2 regions of the Mesorhizobium sp. M2A.F.Ca.ET.043.02.1.1 genome follow, and region 1 is predicted to be linked to the other one. Evidence: predicted binding sites of a transcription regulator. Region 1 holds the regulator's gene; the other holds the start of a gene.
What was found. Region 1 encodes LexA, which represses DNA repair genes until DNA is damaged. Its sites were predicted from a motif close to TGTTCNNNNTGTGTTCNG; they were not measured.
Positions count from the first base shown of each region.

Region 2: a site for LexA is predicted at 2,691-2,708, ahead of EJ068_RS03880 (UvrD-helicase domain-containing protein). Genes of this name have one in related genera too.

Region 1 covers NZ_CP034445.1:6,658,399-6,662,920, reverse strand. Annotated here, with positions in the region: gene gltX (glutamate--tRNA ligase) at 1-210, opposite strand, end outside; gene EJ068_RS32230 (ComEC/Rec2 family competence protein) at 312-2,780, shown strand; gene lexA (transcriptional repressor LexA) at 2,774-3,508, opposite strand; partial or broken gene kynU (kynureninase) at 3,963-4,522, shown strand, end outside.
Region 2 covers NZ_CP034445.1:810,747-815,268, reverse strand. Annotated here, with positions in the region: gene EJ068_RS03885 (ABC transporter permease) at 1-5, shown strand, start outside; gene EJ068_RS03880 (UvrD-helicase domain-containing protein) at 12-2,651, opposite strand; gene EJ068_RS03875 (glucose/quinate/shikimate family membrane-bound PQQ-dependent dehydrogenase) at 2,889-4,522, shown strand, end outside.

The DNA.
Region 1 (4,522 bases):
CCAGGAAAGGCCAAGCCAGGTCAATCCGTCGAGAATGGCGGCCGTGGCGGCTTCGGTGGAGCGCTCGCGATCAGTGTCCTCGATACGCAGCAGCATCGTGCCGCCGGTGTGCCTGGCATAGAGCCAGTTGAACAGCGCCGTGCGCGCCCCGCCAATATGCAGGTAGCCGGTGGGCGAGGGGGCAAAACGGGTGACGACCTTGTCGGACATGAAACTCTCGAAGAAGCACTGAAACGGCATATTTCGCGCGGGCTTTCGCGCTTTGCGCGTTCATGTACCATAGGCGGTCTGGGGCGCAAGGGGCAGACCCGATGGCTGGACGTGGCCGGGGCACGGAGGAGGGCGGGGAAACGACAGCTGGCGTCAGCGAGCGCCTGATGTTTGCCCATGCCGAGCCCGCTGAAGAAGCGCCGCTTTCGCTTCCAGAACTCCATCCGCCCACCGAGTTACCGCCGCCCGGTGACGGTGCGCTGCAGCCAGCGTCGCCAACAGGTACCGTAGGCCGAATCCGCAAACAACTCGGCCGCGTTTCGGTTCCTGCGCTGCGGCGAAGCGTTGCGATCGCTGCCACTACCGAGCTCGACCGCGGCATCGGCTTCCTGCTGGTGCCGGTGTTCCTGGCCGCCGGCGTGATCTATTACTTCTCGCTGAGCACCGAGCCTGATCTCTACAGGCCGCTTGCGGCGGTGGCTCTGATGGCTGTCTGCGCGACGGTGTCGCGCTCCTGGCAGAAAGCGCACCTTGTCTTCATGGCATCGCTTTTCTGCGCGTTCGGCTTTCTTGCGGCCAAGGTGGAGACCTGGCGGATGGCGACGCCGATGCTGGGGTCCGAAATCCAGACCCGGCTGACCGGTCGCCTGGTCACCGTCGAAGCGATGGCCAATGGCCGTGTGCGGCTGACCATCGATCTCATGTCCACCGAGCACCCGACGCTGCGCTACGCGCCGGACCGCGTTCGGCTGTCGGCGCGCAGGATCCCGCCCGGCATGACCGTCGGATCGATGCTGACCGGCTATGCCAAGCTGCTACCCCCGACCGGCCCGGTCCGGCCGGACAGCTACGATTTTTCCTTCGACAGCTACTTTAGCGGCATCGGCGGCAGCGGCTTTTTCCTGGGCGACCCAAAACTGTTGGCTCCGTCTTCGACGGCGACAACGGGGGCACCCTTCGGAGCGCGCATTGCGTCGGCCGTGGAAAACGCGCGCGAAGGGATCGCCGACCACATCCGGAGCAGCATTGGCGGTTCCGAAGGCGAGATCGCGGCGGCGCTGATCGTCGGCGTGCGCGCGGGCATTCCGGAAGCGATCAACGAGTCGATGCGACGGACCGGCATCTATCACATCATCTCGATCTCCGGCCTGCACATGGCGCTGGTCGCCGGCACGATCATGTTCCTGCTGCGCGGCGCCTTCGCGCTGTTTCCCGATTTCTCCTCCCGCCGCCCGGTGAAGAAATACGCCGCAGCGATCGCGCTGGCCTTGATCGCCGCTTACCTCGTCATCTCCGGCATCGTGGTGGCGGCCGAGCGAAGCTTCATCATGCTTGCGGTTATGCTTGTAGCGGTGCTCTTCGACCGCGCGGCTTTGACGATGCGCAACCTGGCAATCTCGGCGATTGCCGTCATCCTTGTCTCGCCACATGAAGTGGTCGGCCCGAGCTTCCAGATGTCCTTCGCCGCCACCGCGGCCCTGGTCGGCGCCTATGCCGGCTTTGCCGATTATCGCGCGGGCAAAACGACCGCGCCGCCGGTGAAGCGTTCGTTCCTGAGGTTCCTGTCGCGAAAACTGGCGGTTGGCGTGGGCGGCGCCGCTGTGACCTCGCTCATCGCCGGCAGCGCGACATTGCTGTTTGCGATCTGGCATTTTCAGCGCGTGTCGCCGCTCAGCCTGCTGGCCAATCTGGCGGTCATGCCGATCGTCTCGCTGATTGTCATGCCGTTCGCCGTGTTGAGCGCGCTCGCCATGCCGTTCGGCTTCGACGGTCCCTTCCTCTATGTGATGGGCAAGGGCCTGACAGCGATGATCTCCATTTCGGCATGGATTTCCGAGCGCTCGCCAGTCGATGCCGTGGGATTGATCTCGATCCAGTCGGTGCTGCTGGCGACAATCGCGCTCGTCATCGCGACCATGGCCACCACCTGGCTAAGGCTTGCCGCTGTGCCCTTCGCGCTCGCCGCGCTGCTGGCCATCCCGCATGTGCGCACGCCGGATGTGCTGATCTCGGAGGACGCGCATCTCGTGGCGATGCCGATCGGTGGCGGCGAGCTTGCCGTCAACCGCGAACGCTCCAACGAGTTCACCACCGACAATTGGAAGCGGGCGCTGAAGGCCGAGGACATCGTACCGCCGGAGACATTTGCCAAGGATGCTCTCGATATCGCCGACCCGGTCGACCTGCCGCCAGGCTCGCCCTTCTATTGCACCGGCGACCTCTGCATTGGCCGGCATCCGTCCAGCGCGATCGTGGCGCTCGCCGAAAACCGCGACAGCGCACGGCCCGCCTGCGGCTTTGCCGACCTCATCGTCATCAACGATGCGACGGCCTACAATCCCTGCTGGGATCAGCGCGTGCTTGTCGTCACCAAGCGCCAACTGGCGCGTGACGGCAGCGCCGCCGTCTTCTTCGATCCACAATCGGCAACCGCGCGAGCAACCATCCAATATGCGGTCGAAAAGCCATATCGGCCCTGGCACGAGCAGCGCAAATACACGCGCGAGGCGAGGGGACTGCCGCCTTATGAAAAGCCTGAGAGGGCCAAGCCCTCGAAGCCGGATCAGTAGCGGCGGATCAGCCCGACGAGCTTGCCCTGCACCTTGACCCGATCCGGCCCGAAGATGCGGGTCTCGTAGGCCGGGTTGGCGGCCTCCAGCGCGATCGAGGCGCCCTTGCGGCGGAAGCGCTTGAGCGTCGCTTCCTCATCATCGACGAGCGCCACCACGATCTCGCCCGGGCTCGCCGTGTTGGCGTTTCGGATGATGACGGTGTCGCCGTCGAAGATGCCGGCCTCGATCATCGAGTCGCCCTTGACCTCCAGCGCATAATGCTCGCCGCCCATGATCATGTCCGGCGGGACCGAGATCGAATGCGTCTGGTGCTGAATGGCGTCGATCGGCACACCGGCGGCGATGCGGCCCATCACCGGAATGGACACGGCTGAAGCGGCGTCGTCATCATTGCTGGGTGTCGGCGTACGTGAGGGCGCTGCCGGCTTGACCTCTCGACTTAGATTGCCCTGGCCGCCCTGGATGACGCTTGGCGAAAATTTCTTCGCGGCGTTCAGGCCGGGAGCGATCGAGTCGGGCAGGCGCAAGACTTCCAACGCGCGCGCCCGGTTCGGTAGCCGGCGAATGAAGCCGCGTTCTTCCAGCGCCGTGATCAGCCGATGGATGCCGGACTTCGAGGCGAGGTCGAGCGCTTCCTTCATCTCGTCGAAGGATGGAGGGATCCCGCTCTCCTTCAGGCGTTCATGGATGAACATCAGGAGTTCATGTTGTTTGCGCGTCAGCATTGGCGGCCCCCACGGGTTCCGAAACCAGAATCAGAAAAACAAACCCAGAACAAACACTATCTGTTCCAGTTGTGTTCCGCAACCGTTTAAAGTTTAATGAATTTCTTAAGGCGGGCGAAAGAATGTTGCATCCGACGGTGCCTGGCCGCCACCGGTTGGGCTGTGTCATTGATTCCGCTCGATTTTGCAATTCTCCTTATGCTGAAATTGAGAGGCGACATCGTCGCGGAGGTGCTGAAGGGATCCAGTCAGCTGACCCAACCATGTACCGTAACGTGAACGAAACGAACTCAAAATGCCAACCTTGGCGACGATTCCGATCCTCAGCCTTTGCCGTCTATGGACCAGCTAACATAGGACAGAAGGTTCTTGCCGGGTTGCGGACGGTGATGGGACAACCGCCTTGGTCGCCGGAGGGATGTAGCGGCCTGGGTCGAAATGGAGGCGGTAGCACATGAGGGGAATTCCCGATCTTGCCGAGGTCGTGGCGATGGACGCCGCGGACCCGCTGCGCCCCTTGCGCGATCGCTTTGTTCTGCCGGAAGGGGTGATATACCTTGATGGCAATTCACTGGGCGCCGCTTCGATCAATGTCTTCAACGAGATCGAGACGGCCGCGAAGCAGGAATGGGCGCAGGATCTCATCCGTGCCTGGAACACCGCCGGCTGGTTCGACATGCCTGTCAAGCTGGGCGACCGGCTCGGGCGTCTGATCGGCGCCGCGCCTGGCCAGACGGTCGTATGCGACACCACCTCGATCAACATCTACAAGGTCCTGCATGCGGCGCTCGCGATGCGACCCGACCGCTCGGTGATCGTTGCCGAAGGCGACAGCTTTCCGACCGACCTCTACATGGCGGAGGGGTGTCCTCGAAACGCGGCCCGGCGCGGTGCTGCGGCTCGAGGGCGTCGATGCGCCGACGATCGAGGAACTGATCGACGACCGTGTCGCGGTCATCCTGGTCAACCACGTCAATTACAAGTCCGGCCGGTTGCGCGATATGGCGGCCCTGA
Region 2 (4,522 bases), 850 kb from region 1:
GGTGAGGGCGGTCACACCGGCGCGACGAACCCGTCCAGGACGCGCTTTTGCCCGGCCTTGTCGAAGTCGATGGTGAGCTTGTTGCCTTCGATGGCCGCTATGTTGCCGTTGCCGAATTTCTGGTGGAAGACGCGGTCGCCGACATTGAAGGCGGACGGCGTGTCGGCGACGGATTTGGCGACCAGCTCGCCCTCGATGGTGCGGCCCTTCACAGAGGTGCGGCCGGCGCCGTAGCCTGAGTCGGTCTCGCCATATCCGATGCGCTCGACCTGGTGGCCGGAGCGGGTGCCCCAGTTGCGGTCGGTCGCCTCCGTACGGTTGGCCTGGGCGCGCTGCCAGCCGGGCGTGGCATAGGTGTTGGAAAAGCTGCCCTGGTCCTTCGCCCCGACATTGTCGAAGCGCGAGGCGCCGTACGGGTTCTGCCGGCCGCCACCGCGTCCCGACGCAAAAGCGCCGCCGCCATAGGGATTGCCGTAGCCGCCATAGGAATTGCCGCCCTCGGCGATGTCGATATGGGTTTCCGGCAGCTCGTCGACGAAGCGCGACGGGATGGTCGATTGCCATAGACCGTGGATCTGACGGTTGGAGACGAACCAGATATGCAGGTTCTTCTTCGCCCGCGTCAGTCCGACATAGGCAAGGCGGCGCTCTTCCTCCAGGCCGGAGCGGCCGCCTTCATCCAGCGCGCGCTGGTGGGGGAACAGGCCTTCCTCCCAGCCGGGCAGGAAAACGGTCTCGAATTCCAGGCCCTTGGCGGAGTGCAGCGTCATGATCGACACCGCATCCTGCTCGGCATTCTGCTCGGCGTCCATGACAAGCGCGACATGCTCGAGGAAGGAGCGAAGCGATTCATACTCCTCCATGGAGCGGATCAGCTCCTTCAGGTTCTCCAGCCGCCCCGGCGCGTCCGCGGAACGGTCGTTCTTCCACATGTCGGTGTAGCCGCTCTCTTCCAAAATGGTCTCGGCAAGCTCGGTGTGCGGCTTCGTTTCCAGCGCTTTCTGCCAGCGCTCGAAATTGGCCGCGACCTCGCGCAGCGCCGCGCGCGGCTTGGGCTTCAGCTCGTCGCTTTCGGCGAGCGTCGCCGCCGCCTCCAGCATCGGCACGCGCATGGCGCGCGCGGTGTCGTGGATCTGGCGGATGGTGGCCTCGCCGAGCCCACGCTTCGGCACGTTGACAATGCGCTCGAAGGCAAGGTCGTCGCCGCTGTTGGCGACGACGCGGAAGAAGGCCAGCGCGTCGCGGATTTCCAGGCGCTCGTAGAAACGCGGGCCGCCGATGACGCGGTAGTTCAAGCCCAGCGTGATGAAGCGGTCTTCGAAGGCGCGCATCTGGAAGGACGCGCGGACGAGAATCGCCATGTCATTCAGATTGTGCTTCTGCCGCTGATAGGCCTCGATGGCGTCGCCGATGGCCCTGGCCTCTTCCTCCGAGTCCCAGGCGGCATGGACATGCACCTTGTCGTCCTCGGGGTCATTGCGATCGGTGAACAGCGTCTTGCCGAAACGGCCCTCATTGTGGGCGATGAGGTGGGAAGCGGCGCCCAGGATATGCGCGGTGGAGCGATAATTGCGCTCCAGCCGGATGATGATGGCGCCCGGGAAATCCTTGTCGAAGCGCAGGATGTTGTCGACGTCGGCGCCGCGCCAGCCATAGATCGACTGGTCGTCGTCGCCGACGCAGCAAATGTTGACTTTGTTTTCGCTCACGGCCGCGCGCTCGCTTCGCTCGCTGGCCTCCGCGGGGGCGGCCTGACCGGCCGACGCCCGGTCGGGCTTGCGGCCTTCGGCCGACGGGCTGCGCCCGACATTGGGGCGCTGCGCCAAGAGCCGCAGCCACATGTACTGCGCGGTGTTGGTGTCCTGGTACTCGTCGACCAGTATGTATTTGAACTTGCGGTGGTATTCCTTCAGCACGTCCGGATAGGCGCGGAAGATGCGGATCGGGTGGTAGAGCAGGTCGCCGAAGTCGCAGGAGTTCAGCGTCTGCAGCCGTTCCTGATAGGCCTTGTAGAGCTGGCGGCCCTTGCCGTTGCCGAAGCTGCGAGCATCACCTTCCGGAATCTCTTCGGGGCCGAGGCCCTTGTTCTTCCAGTTGTCGAGCATCTGGGCGAAGGTCTTGGCCGGCCAGCGCTTGTCGTCCAGCCCTTCGGCCTGGATCAGCTGCTTGATCAGCCGCACCACGTCGTCGTTGTCGAGGATGGTGAAATCCGACTTCAGCCCGGCCAACTCGGCATGACGACGCAACAGCTTGACGCCGATAGAATGGAAGGTGCCGAGCCAGGGCATGCCCTCGACATTGCCTTCGCCGATCAGGTGGCCGATGCGCTGCTTCATCTCGCGCGCCGCCTTGTTGGTGAAGGTGACGGCGAGGATCTGCGACGGGAAGGCCCTGCCTGTGGCGAGGATGTGGGCGATGCGGGTGGTGAGCACGCGCGTCTTGCCGGTGCCGGCGCCGGCCAGCACCAGGACCGAGCCTTCGGTCGTCTCGACGGCGAGCCGCTGCTCCGGGTTCAGGCCCTTCAGATAATCGGGCGCGCTGTTCTGCCCGCTGCGCGCCGCCATGGCGCGCGCGGCTATGCCGGACGGGGCCGCAGCCGGCCGCGCATTCGGTTCATCGAAAAAAGGCATGTCTTCGGAAAAGCCCGACATCGCCCCGAATGTAGTGATTCGGGAGCGAAAGACCAGAACTGTCTACGTTTTGTTCTAGTTTCGCGTGTCCCGGACCAACTTGACAGCCGGAGCGGGTGAGGGGAAAGCTGCCAGCAGGGCGGGGCCTGTCGCACCCCGCAAGCTGCTCTATCTTGTTTGACGCAGTTCCGGACGGAAAGACGCTTCACGCTTTTCCTGGAATTGCTTGATGCGCGCAACAGTCGAAGGAGCACCGTCTTGGCTGTCACCATCACCTCCCTCGTCCTCTTCCTCATCGGTCTCATTCTCGGCGGCGGCGGCATCTGGCTCGTCGCGCTGGGCGGCAGTTGGTACTACCTGATCGCCGGCCTGGTGTTCCTGATCACGGCCTGGCTGCTGTTCAGGCGCAGGTCGACCTCGCTCTGGCTCTACGCGCTGTTCGTGCTCGCCACTTTGTGCTGGGCGGTGTGGGAAATCGGCTTCGACTGGTGGCAGCTCGGTCCGCGCGGCGGCGTCATCGTGCTCATCGCCCTGTGGCTTCTGACGCCATGGGCAAGGCGCGGCTTGCGCGGTCCCGACGGACGCGCGCCGCTGATCCTGGCGGTGCTCGCTTCGTTGGCGGTCGCCGGTTATTCGATGACCGCCGATCCGCACGACATCGCCGGCACGCTCGGCACCGAAAAGGTGGCGGCGGCGGCCAATCTCGGCGGCGACATGCCGGCCGGCGAGTGGCATTTCTACGGCCGCACGCCGTTCGGCCAGCGCTATTCGCCGCTCGACCAGATCACGCCCGACAATGTCGCCAAGTTGCAGCCGGCCTGGACCTATCGCACCGGCGACGTGAAGGGCCCCGACGATATCGGCGAAACAACCTATCAGGTGACGCCGCTGAAGGTCGGCGACGCGCTCTTCATCTGCACGCCGCACAACTTCGCCATCGCCATCGATGCCGCGAGCGGCAAGGAAAAGTGGCGCTACGATCCCAAGATCAAGCTCGACAACAACCGCCAGCACCAGACCTGCCGCGGCGTGTCCTATTATGCCGATGCCAAGATCGCCGCCGGCCAGCCCTGCGCGCAGCGCGTCTACCTGCCGACCTCCGATGCCAGGCTGATCGCGCTCGACGCGGCGAACGGGCAGGTGTGCCCGTCCTTCGCCGAGGGCGGCACGCTGAACCTGATGGCCAACATGCCCTATCCGAAATCGGGCTATTACTATTCGACGTCGGCGCCGCTGATCGTCGCTGGCAAGATCATCGTCGGCGGCGCGGTCAACGACAATTACTCGACCGAGGAGCCGTCGGGCGTCATCCGCGCCTTCGACGTCGAGACCGGCGCGCTGCTGTGGAACTGGGATTCCGGCAATCCGGATGTGACGACGCCGCTGCCCGCCGGACAGACCTATACCCACAACTCGCCCAACATGTGGTCGACCGCGAGCGCCGACGAGAAGCTCGGGCTGCTTTACGTGCCGCTCGGCAACCAGACGCCGGACCAGCTCGGCATGGGCCGCAGCGCCAATGTCGAGAAATTCTCGTCATCGATCACCGCGCTCGACCTCAACACCGGGCAATTGCGCTGGGTGCGGCAGACCGTGCATCACGATCTGTGGGACATGGACGTGCCGGCGCAGCCGTCGCTGGTCGACATCACGACGGCGAACGGCGTCGTGCCGGCGCTGGTCGGGCCGACCAAGCAGGGCGACCTCTATGTGCTCGACCGGCGCACGGGCGAGCCGATCATTCCGGTGAAGGAAGTGCCGGCGCCCGGCGGCGCGATCGAGGGCGATCATGCCTCGCCGACACAGCCGGCGTCCGACCTTTCCTTCAATCAGAAGCCGCTGACCGGCGCCGACATGTGGGGCATCACCCTGTTCGATCAACTGGCCTGCCG